DNA from 3 places in the Streptomyces sp. NPDC058534 genome. Region 3 is predicted to be linked to each of the others. Evidence: predicted binding sites of a transcription regulator. Region 3 holds the regulator's gene; each other region holds the start of a gene.
The links. Region 3 encodes HrcA, which represses chaperone genes, less so after heat shock. Its sites were predicted from a motif close to TTNGCACTCNGNNNNNCNGAGTGCNAA; they were not measured.
Positions count from the first base shown of each region.

Region 1 (6,489 bases), on a different contig from region 3:
AGTACGCCTCGGGGTCGAAGATCCTCCCCCGGCCGCCGCGGCGGGCCGGGTCGACGAAGACCGCGTCGTACCCGCTGGTGTCCACCGCCTCGACATCCGCCTCGCGCACCTCGATCAGCTCCCCGAGCCCCAGCGCGTCGGCGTTGGCACGGGCCGCCGCCGCGGTCGCCGGGTCGCGGTCCACCGCCAGCACCCGGATGCCCGCCCGGGCCAGCGCGATCGCGTCGCCCCCGATCCCGCAGCACAGGTCGGCCACGGAGGTGGCACCCAGAGCCGCGAACCGCTCCGCCCGGTACGCCGCCACGCTCGCCCGCGTGGACTGCTCGACCCCGTTGGCCGTGAAGAACATCCGCCCCGCGTCCTCCGCCCCGAACTTCGCCGCCGCCCGCTGCCGCAGCCGCGCCTGCCCGAGCGCGGCCGACACCAGCGCGACCGGGTGCTCGCGGCGCAGCCGGGTGGCGACGGCCAACTCCCGCGCGGGGTCGGTGTCGCGCACCTCGTCGAGGAGGGCGCGGCCTTCGGGGGTGAGCAGGGAGAGCAGGGCGTCGAGGTCGTTCACCGCCTCATTGTGGGCCAGTCGGTGGATGGTGTGCCTCCGGCGCGGTGTCGGACGGGGTCCTGCGGCCGAGGACTGCGAAGATCCGGCACCATGCGAGCAGTCGTACAAAATGACAAAAGCCGGGCGTCGCGGGTGCTGCGGGCGGCGACTGCCCCCGGACCGCGCGGGCGCGCCGCCACCGTCACCGTCCTCCTCGCCGTGGCCGCCCTCGCCGCCGGCTGTGCGCAGGACACCTCGGACGCCCGGGGCGCCCCGGGCCAGGAGCCTCTCCAGGCACCCCCGGCCCGCGGGCTCGACGCATACGCCTCCAAGCTGCGCGCGGCCCAGGCCGCCCGGGTCGCCGCCGCAAAGCGCTGGGATCTCCGGAAGGTCCCGCTGACCGCCCCCGCGCCCCCCGCGAAGAAGCCGGAGATCAAGGCGCGCGAAGGCTTCGAGGTCGACGGCCAGAAGCAGGACGGCCTCCCGCCGGTCTTCACCACGGTCCCCACCAAGGAGAAGATCGTCTTCCTCACCATCGACGACGGCGCCGAGAAGGACCGGGCGTTCCTGAGGATGATGAGCGAGCTGAAGATCCCGTACACCGTCTTCCTCACCGACGAGGAGATCAAGGACGACTACGGCTACTTCAAGAAGATGCAGGCCCGCGGGGTCACCCTCAACAACCACACCCTGAGCCACCCCTACCTCCCCGGCCTCTCCTACGCGGAGCAGAAGCGGGAGATCTGCGGCATGCAGAACGTCATGGAGAAGCGCTACGGCAAGCGCCCCGTCCTCTTCCGGCCGCCCTTCGGCAACTACAACCGCGACACCCTGCGCGCCGCGAAGACCTGCGGCATCAAGTACGCGCCCATCTGGAGCGAGGAGGTGTTCGTCGACCACTGGGAGTACCGCGAGTGGGACCGGGAACTGCACCCCGGCGACATCGTCCTCACCCACTTCCGGGGCCGTGAGGACTGGGACGGCACGATGACCGACATGGCCCGGCGCTTCCTGAACCGGATCACCGCCGAGGGCTACGCGGTGGCCCGCCTGGAGGACTACCTGTGAGGCGAGGACGGTTCCGGCCGGCCGGGGCCGCCCTGGCCGCCGTACTGCTCACCGGCTGCGCCCAGTTCGCCGGCCCCGCCGGACACCCGGCGGCCGGGGAACCCGCCCGGGGCGGCGACCGCAGCGGCGACCAGAACTTGAACCTCCCGCCCGTCGTGGACCACGTCCGCACCACCGACCGGGTCGTCTTCCTCACCTACGACGACAGCGCCGAGCGCGACCCCCGCTTCACCGCCCTGATCCGCGAGCGGCGCCTCCCCGTCACCCTGTTCCTCACCGACACCGTGGCCGGACCGGCGTACGGCCACTTCGCCGGGCTCCGATCGGTGGGCGCGAGCCTCCAGAACCACACCCTGAACCACCGCTCCCTGCGGGGCCTGCCCTACGCCGGCCAGCGCGCCGAGGTCTGCGGCCAGCAGACCAAGCTCAGGTCCCGCTTCGGCGTCCGCCCCCACCTCTTCCGCCCACCGCACGGCACGTACGACACCACGACCCTGCGCGCCGCCGCCGACTGCGGCATCACGGCCGTCGTCCTGTGGCGCGCGGCCCTGAACACCGACGGCCACCTCACCTACACCCGAGGCGAACACGGCCTGCACCCCGGCGACATCGTGGCCGTGAACCTGACCACCCACACGGAAGCTCTGCTGGAGACGATCGAGGACCAGGACCTGAGGGTGGCCGCCCTGGACGACTACCTCTGACTCTCGGCGCCGACCGGCATCTCAGCCCGTCCGGCGTTTGAGGACGAGGCCGTTCAGGCCGACAGCGGGGGTCTGGGGGGCGGCAGCCCCCAGCGACGCCCACACCCACCCCGGGTGCGCTCCCCAGACCGGCGTTCACACGATTTCCCGGCCGACGCGCCGCAGGCATTGGCACTCCGCTTGACCGAGTGCTAACCGCAGTCATAGTCTCAACCCTGGCACTCCCCACTGGAGAGTGCCAACTACGCGACGGGCAGGTCCGGCACCCGCGACGACGGATCCACCTGGTCGCCACCTCAGACAGTTAACCCCGTGAGATCTCCGAAGGGGGAGGTCGGATCGTGACGACCACCAGCTCCAAGGTTGCCATCAAGCCGCTCGAGGACCGCATTGTGGTCCAGCCGCTCGACGCCGAGCAGACCACGGCTTCGGGCCTGGTCATTCCGGACACCGCCAAGGAGAAGCCCCAGGAGGGCGTCGTCCTGGCCGTGGGCCCGGGCCGCTTCGAGGACGGCAACCGCCTTCCGCTCGACGTCAGCGTCGGCGACGTCGTGCTGTACAGCAAGTACGGCGGCACCGAGGTGAAGTACAACGGCGAGGAGTACCTCGTCCTCTCGGCCCGCGACGTGCTCGCGATCGTCGAGAAGTAGAAGTAGCTGAAGTAGCTCTTCACTTCACCGAAGCACCTTGCTTTCCAGCTGCGCCCCTGGCTCCCGCGACCATAAAAAGCCGGGTGTCGGGGGCGCAGTGCCGTATAACCCCAAGATTTCCGGAAGAGGGCTCACGCTCCCATGGCGAAGATCCTGAAGTTCGACGAGGACGCCCGTCGCGCCCTCGAGCGCGGCGTCAACAAGCTCGCCGACACCGTGAAGGTGACGATCGGCCCCAAGGGCCGCAACGTCGTCATCGACAAGAAGTTCGGCGCCCCCACCATCACCAACGACGGCGTCACCATCGCCCGCGAGGTCGAGGTCGAGGACCCGTACGAGAACCTCGGCGCCCAGCTGGTGAAGGAGGTGGCGACCAAGACCAACGACATCGCTGGTGACGGCACCACCACCGCCACCGTGCTCGCCCAGGCGCTCGTCCGCGAGGGCCTGAAGAACGTCGCCGCCGGCGCCTCCCCGGCGCTGCTGAAGAAGGGCATCGACGCGGCCGTCGCCGCCGTGTCCGAGGACCTCCTCGCCACGGCCCGGCCGATCGAAGAGAAGTCCGACATCGCCGCCGTCGCCGCGCTGTCCGCCCAGGACCAGCAGGTCGGCGAGCTGATCGCCGAGGCGATGGACAAGGTCGGCAAGGACGGTGTCATCACCGTCGAGGAGTCCAACACCTTCGGCCTGGAGCTGGACTTCACCGAGGGCATGGCCTTCGACAAGGGCTACCTGTCGCCGTACTTCGTGACGGACCAGGAGCGCATGGAGGCCGTCCTCGACGACCCGTACATCCTGATCAACCAGGGCAAGATCTCCTCCATCGCGGACCTGCTGCCGCTGCTGGAGAAGGTCATCCAGACCAACGCCTCCAAGCCGCTGCTGATCATCGCCGAGGACCTGGAGGGCGAGGCGCTCTCCACCCTCGTCGTCAACAAGATCCGCGGCACCTTCAACGCCGTCGCGGTGAAGGCCCCGGGCTTCGGCGACCGCCGCAAGGCGATGCTCCAGGACATGGCGGTCCTCACCGGCGCCACGGTCATCTCCGAGGAGGTCGGCCTCAAGCTCGACCAGGTCGGCCTGGACGTGCTCGGCACCGCCCGCCGCATCACCGTCACCAAGGACGACACCACGATCGTCGACGGTGCCGGCAAGCGCGACGAGGTCGAGGGCCGCATCAACCAGATCAAGGCCGAGATCGAGTCCACGGACTCCGACTGGGACCGCGAGAAGCTCCAGGAGCGTCTCGCGAAGCTGGCCGGCGGCGTGTGCGTGATCAAGGTCGGCGCCGCCACCGAGGTGGAGCTGAAGGAGCGCAAGCACCGTCTGGAGGACGCCATCTCCGCGACCCGCGCCGCGGTCGAGGAGGGCATCGTCTCCGGTGGCGGCTCCGCGCTGGTCCACGCCGTCAAGGTGCTGGACGGCAGCCTCGGCAAGACCGGCGACGAGGCCACCGGTGTCGCGGTCGTCCGCCGCGCCGCCGTCGAGCCGCTGCGCTGGATCGCCGAGAACGCCGGCCTGGAGGGCTACGTCATCACCTCCAAGGTCGCCGAGCTGGACAAGGGCCAGGGCTTCAACGCCGCCACCGGCGAGTACGGCGACCTGGTCAAGGCCGGCGTCATCGACCCGGTGAAGGTCACCCGCTCCGCCCTGGAGAACGCGGCCTCCATCGCCTCCCTCCTCCTGACGACCGAGACCCTGGTCGTCGAGAAGAAGGAAGAGGAAGAGCCGGCCGCCGCGGGCCACGGGCACGCCCACTGAGCGCTGCGCTGAGCCCTACGGTGCCCAGTTCCCTGCGGGGGGCTGGGCACCGTTTCTTTTGGCGCCGGCGGCGGGTTCGCGTCCTGCCCCGGCGGGGTTTGCCGCCGGGTGCGGCGCCGTGGGGGTTGCTCGCGCAGTTCCCCGCGCCCCTTGCGGGGCGCTGCCGGTTACTGCGGGCCGTACTTGCGGCCCGTCCGTGAGCTGAGGCCGCCCAGCATGCCGCGCGGCACCAGCTTCGCCGCGCCCATCAGGGTCTTGTAGCGGGGGTCCGGGATGGACAGGGACTTGCCCCGGGCCAGGTCGTCCAGGGCCGCCGCGACGACCTTGTCCGCGTCGAGCCACATCCAGTTCGGGATGTTGTCCGTGCCCATGCCGGCCCGCTCGTGGAACTCCGTACGCACGAAGCCGGGAGCCAGGGCCATCAGGCGTACGCCGCTGCCGCCCAGGTCCTTCGCCACGCCCTGGGTGAACTGCACCACCCACGCCTTGGACGCGCCGTAGGTGCCGCGCGGGACGAAGGCCGCGACCGAGGCCACGTTGACGACGCCGCCGCGGCCGCGCTCCCGCATCCCCTCCACCGCCGCCGAGGTCAGCCGCAGCACCGCCTCGCAGTGCACCTTGAGCATGGTCAGCTCGTCGGCCATGGAGACGTCGAGGAACTTGCCCTTGTTGCCGAAGCCGGCGTTGTTGATCAGCAGATCGACGGGGTGCCTGCGCTCACCCAGCCGGGCGGACACCGCCTCGATGCCGGCGTCCGCCGACAGGTCCGCCGTCAGCACCTCCGCCTCGATGCCGTGCCGGTCGTGCAGCTCGGTCGCCTGTTCGCGCAGCCGCTTGGTGTCCCGGGCCACCAGCACCAGGTTGTGTCCGTCGGCCGCCAGCCGCCGGGCGAACGCGGCGCCGATGCCCGCCGTCGATCCCGTAATCAATGCCGTTGTCATGGCGCAAGGTTATGGGTCGGACGGGCCGGGTCCACTTCGCTCACCGGCCCCGCCGCTCGTGAAGAGCCGGTGAAGAAAATCCTGGTGAAGAGCGGTCAGTCGCCGTACCTCGCCACGTACTTCCGTGCCTGCGCCAACGCCTCCGGGTGCAGCGCCCCGCCCGCCGCCAGCAGCCGGGGCAGCAGCTCCCGCTGGATCGTCACCGCCCGGAACTGCAGGGCCACCGTCACCTCGTGGTCGGGCCGGTGCACGATCCGGACCGGGTCGCCCGCCCGTATCTCCCCGGGTTCGACCACCCTGAAGTACGCGCCCGGCGCGGCCTTCTCGATGAAGCGCTTCATCCAGCCCTGCTCACCCATATGGCCCTGGAAGGTGCGGCAGGGAATGCGTCCGGACGTCACTTCGAGGAGCAGGTCCGGACCGATCCGCCAGCGCTCGCCGATCAGGGCGCCGGAGACGTCCAGGCCCGTGGTGGTGAGGTTCTCGCCGAACGAGCCGCTGGGCAGCGCACGGCCCAGTTCGCGCTCCCAGTCGTCCATGTCCTCGCGGGCCACCGCGTACACCGCCTGGTCGTCGCCGCCGTGATGGCGCGTGTCGCACACCGTGTCGCCGGCCAGCCCGCTCGCCCCGACGCCCTTCGCCCCGGGCGCCGCCACCCGCACGGGCCCGTCGGCCGGCCGCTTGTCGATGCCGGTGACGCCCTCGGGGTGGTCCGTGTACGGCACGGTCTTCGCGCGGCCGAGATTGACAGACAGAAGCTTCATGGCGGAACGGTAGGACAATCCTCGTCAAAGTGTCGACGCGGTATTCGTCGTTCGGTCAAAGCG
Region 1 is NZ_JBHXNW010000073.1:23,709-30,197, reverse strand. It holds gene ACFWR9_RS33340 (methyltransferase domain-containing protein) at 1-667, opposite strand, end outside; gene ACFWR9_RS33335 (polysaccharide deacetylase family protein) at 650-1,606, shown strand; gene ACFWR9_RS33330 (polysaccharide deacetylase family protein) at 1,603-2,310, shown strand; gene groES (co-chaperone GroES) at 2,652-2,960, shown strand; gene groL (chaperonin GroEL) at 3,102-4,721, shown strand; gene ACFWR9_RS33315 (SDR family NAD(P)-dependent oxidoreductase) at 4,889-5,662, opposite strand; gene ACFWR9_RS33310 (MOSC domain-containing protein) at 5,758-6,426, opposite strand.
Region 1: a site for HrcA is predicted at 2,479-2,505, ahead of groES (co-chaperone GroES). Genes of this name have one in related genera too.

Region 2 (6,489 bases), on a different contig from region 3:
ATGTTCGTGCTGCTCGGCCTGCTGGTCACCCCGCACGAGCTGGGCGACGACATCCTGCCCGCCCTGCTCATCGGGCTGGTGCTGACCTTCGTGGCGCGCCCGCTGAGCGTCGTGCTGTGCCTGCTGCCCTTCAGGGTGCCGTGGCGGGAGAAGGCCCTGATGTCGTGGGCGGGGCTGCGCGGCGCCGTGCCCATCATCCTGGCGACGATCCCCATGGTGGAGGGCGTCGACGGCAGCCGCCGGATCTTCAACATGGTCTTCGTCCTGGTCGTCGTCTACACCCTGGTCCAGGGTCCGACGCTGCCGTGGCTGGCCCGCAAGCTGCGCCTGGGCAAGGGCGAGGAGGCCGCCGACCTCGGCATCGAGTCGGCGCCCCTGGAGCGGCTGCGCGGGCACCTGCTGTCCGTGACGATCCCCGAGGGCTCGAGGATGCACGGCGTCGAGGTCAGCGAGCTGCGGCTGCCGCCCGGCTCCGCGGTGACGCTGGTCGTGCGCGACGAGACGTCGTTCGTGCCGCTGCCCACGACGGGACTGCGGCGCGGGGACGAACTCCTCGTGGTCGCCACGGACCCCGTCCGCGACACGGCCGAGGCACGGCTGCGCGCGGTCGGCCACGGCGGCAAGCTGGCCGGCTGGCTGGGCACGGGGGACGACGGCGGCCGTCGCGGGTGACCGCGCGGGTGACCTCGCGCGGCACTTGAGGGGTGCTCCCTTTCACAGTTTGTGCCCCTCTTGATCCCTGTACGATGAGTGCGGCACCTGATCGAACCAACTCTGTCTGATGCAGAGCTGGCGCGACCGTATGGCGGCCGGCACGCCCCCTCATCCGCACGGGCTCCGGCATCTACCGCAGTCCGCGCAAGAGGACAGCTCTCGGCGCTCCCGCACGGCGACAGCCGCGAGGCGGACCGCGCTACCAGGCGGCAGAAAGGCACGGGCCGTGGCATCCACGGTCACCCCGTCGAAGAAGTCGCCGGAGGCAGCACCGCACACCGCGTCCGCCTCCGTCCGCCCCGGATACGGACAGCTGCTGCGCACCCGCGGCGCCTGGACGTTCCTGCTCCCCGGTTTCGCGGCACGCCAGCCGTTCGCCATGCTGACGATCTCCATCGTGCTGCTCGTGCAGCACACCACGGGCTCCTACGGCGTCGCGGGCGCCGTCGCGGCCGCCACCGGCGTCTCCATGGCCCTGTTCGCCCCCTACAGCGGACGGCTCGCCGACCGCTACGGACAGCGGGCCGTCCTGCTGCCCGGCGTACTCGTGCACGCGGCGTCCGGCCTGACCCTGACCGTCCTCGCGCTCGCGGACGCACCGCTGTGGGCGCTGTTCGCGGCGGCCGTACCCGCCGGTGCTTCGGTGCCGCAGGTCGGGCCCATGGTGCGGGCCCGCTGGGGCGTCAAGCTCAAGGGCTCCCCCCTGATGAGCACGGCCGCCGCCTTCGAGTCCGTCACCGACGAGCTGACCTTCGTCCTCGGCCCGCTGGTGGCGACCGCCCTGTGCACGGGCATCGGCCCGGCCGCGGGCCTGGTCACGGAGGCCGCGCTCACCCTGGTGGGCGGTCTGCTCTTCGCCGCGCAGAAGAGCACGCAGCCCGAGGTCGGCGGGGCCGACGCTGCGCACGCGCGCGGGGAGCACGTTTCCGCGCTGCGCGTCCCCGGCGTGCGCGTTCTGATCGTCGCCTTCCTGGGCGTCGGTTCCGTCTTCGGCGGCATGCAGGTGTCGCTGGCCGCGTTCACCGAGTCGATCGGCGAGCCCGGCCTGAACGGCGTCCTCTACGGCGTCTTCGCCGCCGGAAACATGCTCTCCGGCCTGGTCTGCGGCGCGATCGCCTGGAAGGTCGCCCCGCAGCGGCGCCTCCTGATCGGCTACGCCGCCCTCGCGCTGACCGCCTCCGGGCTCTGGGCGGCGCAGTCGGTGCTCGTGCTGGCCGGCCTCGGTCTGCTGGTCGGCATGTGCGTCGCGCCCGCCATCGTCACCGGCTACACCCTGGTGGAGGACCTGGTCCCGGCCGGCGCCCGCACCGAGGCCTTCACGTGGCTGACCGGCGCCGTCGCCCTGGGCCAGGCACTGGCGGTGACCGCCGCCGGACAGCTGGAGGACGGGTTCCGGGACGGGGCCGGATTCCTGGTGCCGATGGGCGGCACGGTGCTCGCGCTGGCAGTCCTGGTGGCACTGCGCTCACGGCTGGCGCCGCCGCGCGTGGCCAGAGTGGTCACGCGCGGCGCAGGCCATCGCGAACCTGCCGCGATCGGTGAGATGTGACGCGAGTATGAAATCCCCGTCCCCGTCCGAGGAATAGGTCACTGTGACTCCGTCGACAACGCGACTTCTCACTTGGGCAAATGCCCTCATGACGGTCAAGCCCTGACCGCTGCCTGTGGGCAGGTGATGTACGTTACTTCATCGGCTTGCGGCACGGGTTACTATTGACGACTGTTAGCACTCATCGAGTGAGAGTGCCAGGAGGAAGACAGTGCCGACGTACCAGTACCAGTGCACCGAGTGCGGCGAGGGCCTTGAGGCGGTGCAGAAGTTCACCGACGACGCCCTCACCGAGTGCCCGGACTGCCAGGGCCGCCTGAAGAAGGTGTTCTCGGCGGTCGGCATCGTCTTCAAGGGTTCCGGCTTCTACCGCAACGACAGCCGCGGCAGCTCTTCGAGCAGCTCGCCGGGGTCGTCGAAGTCCGGGGCGTCGTCCTCCTCGTCGTCCTCGGACTCGGGTTCGTCGTCGGGTTCGGGTTCGGCCTCGTCGTCGTCCTCCGGCTCGGGTTCGTCCTCGGGCTCCGGCAGCTCCTCCTCCAGCACCACCGCCGCATAGGGCTCACCGGCCGCGCGACACCTCGGCCGCACCAGGTTCTTACGGGACCCTGTCGTCGTACGACGACGGGGTCCTCGGCGTTTCACGGGCCGGTTAGGGTGCGGACATGGCGAACATGGCGAACAAGGTGCATGCCGAGATCGGCGTGATCGGCGGCTCCGGTCTCTACTCGTTCCTCGACGACGTGACCGAGGTCGAGGTGGACACCCCGTACGGGCCGCCCAGCGACTCGCTGTTCCTCGGCGAGGTCGCCGGCCGGCGGGTCGCCTTCCTCCCCCGGCACGGTCGCGGCCACCATCTGCCGCCGCACCGGATCAACTACCGGGCCAACCTGTGGGCGCTGCGCTCGGTCGGCGTGCGCCAGGTCCTCGGCCCGTGCGCGGTCGGCGGTCTGCGTCCCGAGTACGGGCCGGGCACGCTGCTGGTGCCGGACCAGTTCGTCGACCGGACCAGGTCGCGCCCGTCGACGTACTTCGACGGACTGCCGCTGCCCGACGGCGCCGTGCCCAACGTGGTGCACGTGTCGCTGGCCGACCCGTACTGCCCGGCCGGGCGGGCCGCCGCGCTGAAGGCGGCGCGGGGAAGGGACTGGGAAGCCGTGGACGGCGGCACCCTGGTCGTGGTCGAGGGGCCCCGTTTCGGCACCCGGGCGGAGTCCCTGTGGCACCGGGCGCAGGGCTGGTCCGTGGTGGGCATGACCGGTCACCCGGAGTCGGCGCTCGCCCGTGAACTGGAGCTCTGCTACACCTCGCTGACCCTCGTCACCGACCTCGACGCCGGCGCCGAGAGCGGCGAGGGCGTCTCGCACGAGGAGGTGCTGCGGGTGTTCGCGGCCAACGTGGACCGACTGCGGGGCGTCCTGTTCGACGCGCTGGCCGCGCTGCCGGCGACCGGGGAGCGGGACTGCCCCTGCGGGGCGGCGCTGGGCGGGATGGATCCGGGGATCGTGCTGCCGTAGGGGGGTCGGGAACGGCTTCGGTTCAGGCGGAACGCCCCCTTCGGGTGGTGGAGTTGTCCACAAGCGGCCGGTGGTCCACGGGCTTCGGCGGGCGGCGGCGAGAAGCGTCATCGTGGGTGCGCAAGCCGATCCCTCGCCCACAGGTGGTGGTCACCGTGTTCCGTTCCGCCGTTCCCTCCCCGCTGCCGCCCGGCACCGACGCACCGCCCACGTGCGAGGTGCCGCACTTCGCCCCGGTGCGGGTGCGCGGCGGACTTCGTCAGCTGCACCGGCTCGTACGCCATCGGCGGCGCGCCGTGGCCGCCGGGCTCGCCGTCACCGCGGCGGCGCTGGTGGCGGCGGGCCCGCACCCCGGCGCCGGCGCGCAGGACGCCCAGCGGGCACGCGGGCATCCGGCGACCGAGCCGGTACGCAAGGGGCAGGGCCCGCAACTGGTGGCGGCGCCGGTGCGGATCGCCGACGCGGCCACGGTGCGGCTGCTCAGGCCGGGCGACCGGGTCGACGTCGTCGCGGCGGGGGACAGCGGCGCGGGCGACGCCTCCGTGGTCGCGCGCGGGGCACGGGTGACAAAGGTGCCGGAGCCCGTGGACGGGACCGCGGCGGGCGGCGCGCTGCTCGTGGTCTCGGTGCCGCGCGCCACCGCACACCGACTGGTCGGCGCGGGAGCTACCGCACGGCTCGCGGTGACGCTGTGCTGAGCCCGTCAAGTCGCTCGATCGAAGAGTCGGATTGGACAGGACCGCCCAGCGTCGGCGTAGATTGCGGAGCGTTTTGATCCACACCCTGTTCGCACGAGACCTGTGCATACGAGGAGTGCCCCCGAGCTGAGCGAGAAGAACGAACCGAGCGTCTGGCAGGGCTTCAAAAGGCCTTCCTGATGCGCGGAAACGTCATCGGCCTGGCGGTGGCGGTGGTCATCGGCGCCGCCTTCACCAACATCGTCAACTCGGTGGTGAAGGGGGTTATCGACCGTTCCTGTGGAGTGAGCGGGAGTGTGCGCGTTCAGCCGCACTCCGCCCTTCAGGGCGGGGTGAAGGCCATCCTTGCGCCGGAGGTCTCTGCGTCTCCGGGGTGGCGGTCAGACGGGCCGCTGCTGGTTCTCGATGTACTGCTTGACGACGGTCAGGGATGCCCCGCCGCACGATCCGGCGAAGTAGGAGCCGGACCAGAAGTGTCCGCCCCACAGGTACCGGCGGACATGGCTGTCGTGCTCTCCCCCAGCCTTCGGCCGGGAGGTGCCCCCAGGCGGAGCCTACGGGAGCTGACGCCCTTGAGGGAGTTGACCAGTTTGGAGAGCTGGACTTTCGGCGGGTAGTGCACGAGCAGGTGGACGTGGTCCTGTTCGCTGTTGAACTCCTTCAGTTCGGCCTCGAAGTCAGCACAGACCTGCCGCATGATCTCTTCGGTGCGGGTCAGCATGGCGCCGGTGAACGCATTCCGCCGGTCTTCGTAACGAAAACCAAGTGAACGTGCAGATGGTAGACAACATGGCGACCCGTTCTGACATCGGGAGTGGGTCTCCAGCGCGGTGACATAAACCAATGCTACGGTCTCGATCGTGAGCCAAGGCACCCTGGTCAAGCGGCAGTTCGGGCATCGTGCCCGGCTCGCGCTCTCGGCTGCCGAGGTGTTGAAGACCGATGACCAGGCGCACGCGGCCCGCACCCTGTGGAACCTGCTCCACGCCTGGTGGCAGATGATGCCGAAGGAAAAGCGGACTCTCGCGAACGCGGACGCCGCGATCCGGCAGGCCCGCACGGACATCGACTTCCTGGCCGTACTGCCTGCGCAGGCCGCGCAAGCGGTACTCAAGACGTACTTCCAAGCGTGGAAGAACTGCTGGGAGCACCGCGCCGACGCCCCGGACTTCAAGGGCCGATTCCGCGCGGAAATGTCCGTGGACGTCCCGCAGGGCCGGGACCTGAAGCTCACGCGCGTGCACCGCCGCTGGGGCATGGCCAACATTCCCAAGGTGGGCCGGGTCCGCTTCCGGTGGACCAAAGACCTTCCCGTCGGCAAGCGCGCCAACGCGGACAACCGGATCACCGGGGCCCGGCTGACCAAGGACGCGCTCGGCTGGCACATCGCCTTCCGCGTCCAGGCCCTGGAGGTCGAGCCCGAGCTCCACCAGGGGCCGGACGTCGGCATCGACGTGGGCGTCACCGTGCCGATCGCCGTCTCGGACGGCGAGACCTACGAGCACGGCGAGTGGCTGACAAAGAAGGAGAAGGCCAGGCTCCTGTACCTGGAGCAGCGTGCTGCGCAGCGTAAGCGGCACCGCAAGCCCGGCGAACGCACCAGCCGCCGGCTGCACCGCACCTACGACCAGATCGCAGGACTCCGCGCGAAAGCCAAGCGCCGGGCCCTGGACTGGCAGCATCAGACGACTACCGCCATCGCCCGTACCTACGGCACCGTCGTGGTCGAATCACTCACCATCACGAACATGGTCAAGTCCGCCAGGGGAACCATCAAGGCACCAGGGAAGAACGTTGCCCGGAAGTCCGGGCTGAACCGCTCCATCAGCGGGGAGGCATGGGGCCGCACGGTCACCCTGCTGACCTACAAGACCACCCGCTATGGCGGCACCCTGCACAAGGTCCCCGCCCCCGGCACCTCCCGACGCTGCTCAGCATGTGGTCTCACCACGCCCGGCAGCCGGGAGTCCCAGGCCGTGTTCGTGTGCAAGAACCCGGACTGCGGCTGGTCGGG
Region 2 is NZ_JBHXNW010000019.1:108,304-114,792, forward strand. It holds gene ACFWR9_RS14715 (potassium/proton antiporter) at 1-672, shown strand, start outside; gene ACFWR9_RS14720 (MFS transporter) at 941-2,263, shown strand; gene ACFWR9_RS14725 (FmdB family zinc ribbon protein) at 2,475-2,819, shown strand; gene ACFWR9_RS14730 (S-methyl-5'-thioadenosine phosphorylase) at 2,935-3,777, shown strand; gene ACFWR9_RS14735 (hypothetical protein) at 3,996-4,475, shown strand; partial or broken gene ACFWR9_RS14740 (hypothetical protein) at 4,655-4,705, shown strand; partial or broken gene tnpA (IS200/IS605 family transposase) at 4,856-5,312, opposite strand; gene ACFWR9_RS14750 (RNA-guided endonuclease InsQ/TnpB family protein) at 5,336-6,489, shown strand, end outside.
Region 2: a site for HrcA is predicted at 2,438-2,464, ahead of ACFWR9_RS14725 (FmdB family zinc ribbon protein). Genes of this name have one in related genera too.

Region 3 (6,489 bases):
CCCCGAGGCATGCGTCGCCGAGGCCCGCGCCGCCGGATTCGACCATGTCAACCTGGACCTGATCTACGGCACCCCCGGCGAGTCCGACGACGACTGGCGGGCCTCCCTCGACGCCGCGCTCGGCGCCGGACCCGACCACGTCTCGGCGTACGCCCTGATCGTCGAGGAGGGCACCCAACTCGCCCGGCGCATCCGGCGCGGCGAGGTCCCGATGACCGACGACGACGTCCACGCCGACCGCTACCTGATCGCCGAGGAGACCCTCTCGGCGGCGGGCTTCGACTGGTACGAGGTGTCGAACTGGGCCACCTCCGACGCCGGCCGCTGCCTGCACAACGAGCTGTACTGGCGGGGCGCCGACTGGTGGGGCGCGGGGCCGGGAGCCCACTCCCACGTGGGCGGTGTGCGCTGGTGGAACGTGAAACACCCCGGGGCGTACGCCGGGGCGCTGGCAGCGGGGAAGTCGCCGGGGGCCGGGCGTGAGCTCCTGACGGACGAGGACCGCCGCGTGGAGCGGGTGCTGCTGGAGCTGCGGCTGCGGGAGGGGGTGCCGCTGGCTCTGCTGCGGGACGAGGGGCTGGTGGCGTCGCGGCGGGCGCTGTCCGACGGGCTCCTCCAGGAGGGGGCGTACGCGGAGGGTCGGGCGGTGCTGACGTTGCGGGGGCGATTGCTGGCGGACGCGGTCGTTCGGGATCTGGTGGACTGATCACTCGGGTGAGTGAATCGGTGCGGGATGCGGGTTCGGCTCACCGCCGGTTCGTAGTCTGCGTTTGTGAATGAGCGCGGGATGACCAGGTACTTCGAGGAACTTGAGCCTCCCGAGGGCGTGAGAGCTGAACTCCTCCGGGGGGTCATCGTGATGATGACCAGCTCTGGCATCGTGCACAACGTGATCGTTGCCCGCGTGCAGGACCAGATCCCACGGCAGCGCTGGTCCCGTCTGCAGACCCAGGATGTCGACATCCTCGACGAGGCGAGCGAGCCGGTACCGGACTTGATTGTTCTGGGGCGTGATCTCCTGCCGGAGTCAGGTCGCCTGTTGTCCTGCCGGCTGATCACGATGGTCGTGGAGGTCGTCTCCAAGTCCAGCGTCCACCAGGACTACGTCACCAAGCGCTCGATCTACGCGGCGGGAAAGATTCCCGTCTACCTCGTCCTGGACCCGATCATGGCGCAGTGCGTCCTGCTGACGAAGCCCACAGGGCAGGGCGAGGAAGCCGACTACCTCACCCAGGAGATCGTGAAGTTCGGAGACCGGCTGCCGCTGGAGGCTCTGGGAATCGAGCTGGACACCAGTGAATTCGGCACCTTCTCCGGCGTCAGGCCCCACCGCTACCCGTAACGAAGTCGATCAGTTCCTCCACCCGTCCCAGCAGCTCCGGCTCCAGGTCCCTGTACGAGCCGACCCGCGCCAGGATCGCCTGCCACACCGCCCCGGTGTTGTCGGCGGGCCACCCCAGGGCCCGGCACACGCCCGTCTTCCAGTCCTGCCCCCGCGGCACCCGCGGCCAGGCGTCGATCCCCACGGACGATGCCTTCACCGCCTCCCAGATGTCGATGTAGGGATGGCCGACGACCAGGGCGTGCTCGCCCGTCACCGCCTCCGCGATCCGGGACTCCTTCGAACCCGGCACCAGGTGGTCCACCAGGACGCCCAGCCGCGCGTCCGGCCCCGGGGCGAAGTCGGCGACGATCGACGGCAGGTCGTCCACGCCCCCCAGGTACTCCACGACGACGCCCTCGACGCGCAGGTCGTCGCCCCAGACCTTCTCGACCAGCTCGGCGTCGTGCCGCCCCTCGACGTAGATGCGCCCGGCGCGCGCCACCCGCGCTCGTGCGCCGGGGACGGCGACCGAACCGGACGCCGTACGGGAGGGCCGCACCGGACCGGACGCCGGCCGCACCAGCGTCACCAAGCGCCCCTCCAGCAGGAAGCCGCGCGGCTCCATCGGGAACACCCGGTGCTTGCCGAAGCGGTCCTCCAGCGTCACCGTGCCCGCCTCGCAGCCGATCACCGCGCCGCAGAACCCGGTGCCGGGCTCCTCGACCACCAGGCCGGGGTCGGCGGGTACCTCGGGTACCGGCTGCGACTTCTTCCACGCAGGGGTCAGGTCGGCGGAGTACTGGCGCATTCTGCCGACGATACGAGAAATCCGCCGGCCGTGATCAGCGCGACACGCCGAAACGCGCGGCCAGCGCGTCCCGTTGGGCCCGGACGAACGCCGCGTCCACCACCGCTCCGTGACCGGGGACGTACCGCGCGTCCGCGCCGCCCAGGTCGAGCAGCCGGTCCAGCGCGGCGGGCCAGTGCGACGGTACGGCGTCGGGGCCCGCCTGCGGCTCGCCGGACTCCTCGACCAGGTCGCCGCAGAACACCACCTCCGGGTCGCCCGGCACCAGCACCGCGAGGTCGTGGCCGGTGTGCCCGGGGCCCACGTTGGCGAGCAGGACCTGCCGCCCGCCGCCCAGGTCGAGCGTCCACTCGCCGCAGACCTCGTGCGGGACGCGGACCAGCGCGTCGACCGCCTCCTCCGCCCGCCGCGCGTCCAGCCCCTCCGCCACCGCGTCCGCGCGCAGCGCCTCCCGCCCGTGTCCGCCCGGCGCGAACACCGCGTCGGTGCCCACCGCGCCGTAGACCTCCGCGCCCGCGAACGCCGCGGCGCCGAGGACGTGGTCGAAGTGCGGGTGGGTCAGCGCGAGATGCGTCACACGGTGACCGGCCAGCCGCTGCGCCCCCGCGCGCAACCGGGCGCCCTCGCCCAGGCTCGATCCCGCGTCGATCATCAGCACCGCCTCCGCGCCGAGGACCAGCCCGGCCGTGCAGTCCCAGTCCGGCAGCCGGCACCGGCCCACCCCGGCCGCCACCCACTCCCATCCCAGGTCTTCCCAAGTCACCGTCACAACGACGACGCTAACGCCACACCGTCTCGCCGCACGTCGGCGTGGCCCCGGCCTTGCCGGGGGCGTACCCCACGGCCGTACACTGGGCCGGGGAAGGCTGGCACTCGCGCGCCGTGAGTGCCAGGGCGGGACAGCGGGCGGACGACTTCTGGAGGTGTGCGCGGATGCTGAGTGAACGCAGGCTCCAGGTACTGCGCGCCATCGTCCAGGACTACGTCGGCACCGAGGAGCCGGTCGGTTCCAAGGCGCTCACCGAGCGGCACAACCTCGGCGTCTCCCCGGCCACCGTGCGCAATGACATGGCGGCCCTGGAGGACGAGGGATTCATCGCCCAGCCGCACACCAGCGCCGGGCGCATCCCGACCGACAAGGGCTACCGCCTGTTCGTCGACAAGCTGGCCGGCGTCAAGCCCATGACCGCGCCCGAGCGGCGCGCCATCCAGAACTTCCTGGAGGGCGCCGTCGACCTCGACGACGTGGTGGCCCGCACGGTGCGGCTGCTCGCGCAGCTGACCCGGCAGGTCGCCGTCGTGCAGTACCCGTCGCTGACCCGCTCGACCGTGCGGCACGTGGAGTTGCTGGCCCTCGCGCCGGCGCGCCTGATGCTCGTGCTGATCACGGACACCGGCCGGGTCGAGCAGCGGATGGTCGACTGCTCGGCGCCGTTCGGCGAGGCGTCCCTCGCGGATCTGCGCGCGCGGCTCAACAGCCGGGTCGCGGGCCGTCGTTTCACCGACGTGCCGGGTCTGGTCGAGGAACTGCCGGATGCCTTCGAGGCCGAGGATCGCGGTACGGTCTCCACCGTGCTCTCCACTCTCCTGGAGACGCTGGTCGAGGAGAACGAGGAGCGGTTGATGATCGGCGGTACCGCCAATCTGACCCGCTTCGGGCACGACTTCCCCTTGGTGATCCGGCCGGTGCTGGAGGCGCTGGAGGAGCAGGTCGTGCTCCTCAAGCTGCTCGGCGAGGCGAAGGATCCGGGCGTGACCGTCCGAATCGGTCATGAGAACGCCCATGAGGGACTCAACTCCACGTCCGTCGTGTCGGTGGGCTACGGTTCGGGCGGCGAGGCGGTTGCCAAGCTCGGCGTGGTCGGACCGACCCGCATGGACTACCCGGGAACGATGGGAGCGGTACGCGCAGTGGCACGGTACGTCGGACAGATCCTGGCGGAGTCGTAGGTGGCCACGGACTACTACGCCGTACTCGGCGTACGCCGCGACGCGTCCCAGGACGAGATCAAGAAGGCGTTCCGGAGGCTCGCCCGCGAGCTGCACCCGGACGTCAACCCCGATCCGAAGACCCAGGAGCGGTTCAAGGAGATCAACGCCGCCTACGAGGTGCTGTCGGACCCGCAGAAGAAGCAGGTCTACGACCTCGGCGGCGACCCCCTCTCGCAGGCCGCCGGCGGTGGCGCGGGCGGCTTCGGCGCGGGTGGCTTCGGGAACTTCTCGGACATCATGGATGCGTTCTTCGGTACGGCGTCGCAGCGCGGGCCGCGCTCGCGCACCCGCCGAGGCCAGGACGCGATGATCCGCATCGAGGTCGAGCTGGACGAGGCGGCCTTCGGCACGACCAAGGACATCCAGGTCGACACGGCCGTCGTCTGCAACACCTGCAACGGCGAGGGCGCGGCGCCCGGCACGTCGGCCCAGACGTGCGACATGTGCCGCGGTCGCGGTGAGGTCTCGCAGGTCACCCGGTCCTTCCTGGGCCAGGTCATGACCTCGCGGCCCTGCCCGCAGTGCCAGGGCTTCGGCACCGTGGTCCCGACCCCGTGCCCCGAGTGCGCGGGCGACGGCCGCATCCGCTCCCGGCGCACCCTGACCGTGAAGATCCCGGCCGGTGTGGACAACGGCACCCGGATCCAGCTCGCGGGCGAGGGCGAGGTCGGCCCCGGCGGCGGCCCGGCCGGCGACCTGTACGTCGAGATCCACGAGCTGCCGCACTCCACCTTCCAGCGCCGCGGCGACGACCTGCACTGCACGGTCACCATCCCGATGACGGCGGCGGCCCTCGGCACGAAGGTGCCGCTGGAGACGCTCGACGGCATAGAGGAGATCGACATCCGCCCGGGCACCCAGTCCGGCCAGTCGGTCCCGCTGCACGGCCGGGGCGTCACCCACCTGCGCGGCGGCGGCCGGGGCGACCTCATCGTCCACGTCGAGGTCACCACCCCGACCAAGCTCGACCCCGAACAGGAACGCGTCCTGCGCGAGCTGTCCGCACTGCGCGGCGAGGAACGGCCACAGGGCCAGTTCCAGCCCGGCCAGCAGGGGTTGTTCTCCCGGCTGAAGGACGCGTTCAACGGCCGCTGAGGCGGTGGTCCCTCGGGGCGTCGTCAGGCTGATCGCGCGGCGCCGGGAGGCTGCCGGGGGTCCGGGGGTCGCCCCCGGGCAGGCACAGCCAACGGCCGCTGAGGCGGTGGTCCCTCGGGGCGTCGTCAGGCTGATCGCGCGGCGCCGGGAGGCTGCCGGGGGTTCGGGGGTCGCCCCCGGGCAGGCGCAGCCAACGGCCGCTGAGGCGGTGGCCTTCCGGGGCGTCGTCGGGCTCGGTGGGTGGCTCCCGGATGCGGATGCTTCTGGCGTATGCCAACGGAAGTCCGGATTCGGACTTGTTCGGAGGACGTGACAACATGCGGTCATGTCCTCCGCACTGACCGATCTCTTCCCCTACCCGATCGTGCAGGCGCCGATGGCGGGCGGCGTCTCCGTGCCGCGGCTCGCCGCCGCGGTCTGCGAGGCGGGCGGGCTGGGATTCCTGGCCGCCGGGTACAAGACCGCGGACGGGATGTACCAGGAGATCAAGGAGCTGCGGGGGCTGACCGCACGCCCCTTCGGTGTCAACCTCTTCATGCCGCAGCCGGAGACCGCCGACCCGGCGGCCGTCGGCGTGTACGCCCACCAGCTGGCCGGCGAGGCCGCGTGGTACGAGACGGAACTCGGCGACCCCGACAGCGGCCGGGACGACGGCTACGACACCAAGCTCGCGGTGCTGCTGGACAACCCGGTACCGGTGGTGTCCTTCCACTTCGGCGTCCCTAGCGCCGAGGTCGTCGACTCCCTGCACCGTGTCGGCACGTTCGCCCTGGTCGCGGCGACCACCGCGGACGAGGCCCGCGCCGTGGAGCGGTCCGGCGCCGACGCGGTGATCGCGCAGGGCGCCGAGGCCGGCGGCCACCAGGGCACCCACCGGGACAACCCGGAGACCGGCGGCGCCGGCACCGGACTGCTGTCGCTGGTCGCCCAGGTCCGGGAGGCGGTGAGCCTGCCCATCGTCGCCGCCGGCGGCATCATGCGCGGCGGTCAGATCGCCGCGGTCCTCGCGGCCGGCGCGAGCGCGGCCCAGCTGGGCACCGCCTTCCTCGCCACCCCCGAGTCCGGCGCGCACGACCTGCACAAGCAGGCGCTGACCAACCCCCTGTTCGTGCGCACCGAGTTGACCCGCGCCTTCTCCGGCCGCCCCGCCCGCGGCCTGGTCAACCGCTTCCTGCGCGAGCACGGCCCCTACGCCCCCGCCGCCTACCCGGACGTGCACCACCTCACCGTGCCGCTGCGCAAGGCCGCGGCCAAGGCGGGCGACGCGCAG
Region 3 is NZ_JBHXNW010000001.1:84,651-91,139, forward strand. It holds gene hemW (radical SAM family heme chaperone HemW) at 1-706, shown strand, start outside; gene ACFWR9_RS00345 (Uma2 family endonuclease) at 788-1,342, shown strand; gene ACFWR9_RS00350 (DUF3097 domain-containing protein) at 1,320-2,132, opposite strand; gene ACFWR9_RS00355 (MBL fold metallo-hydrolase) at 2,167-2,901, opposite strand; gene hrcA (heat-inducible transcriptional repressor HrcA) at 3,066-4,082, shown strand; gene dnaJ (molecular chaperone DnaJ) at 4,083-5,219, shown strand; gene ACFWR9_RS00370 (nitronate monooxygenase) at 5,545-6,489, shown strand, end outside.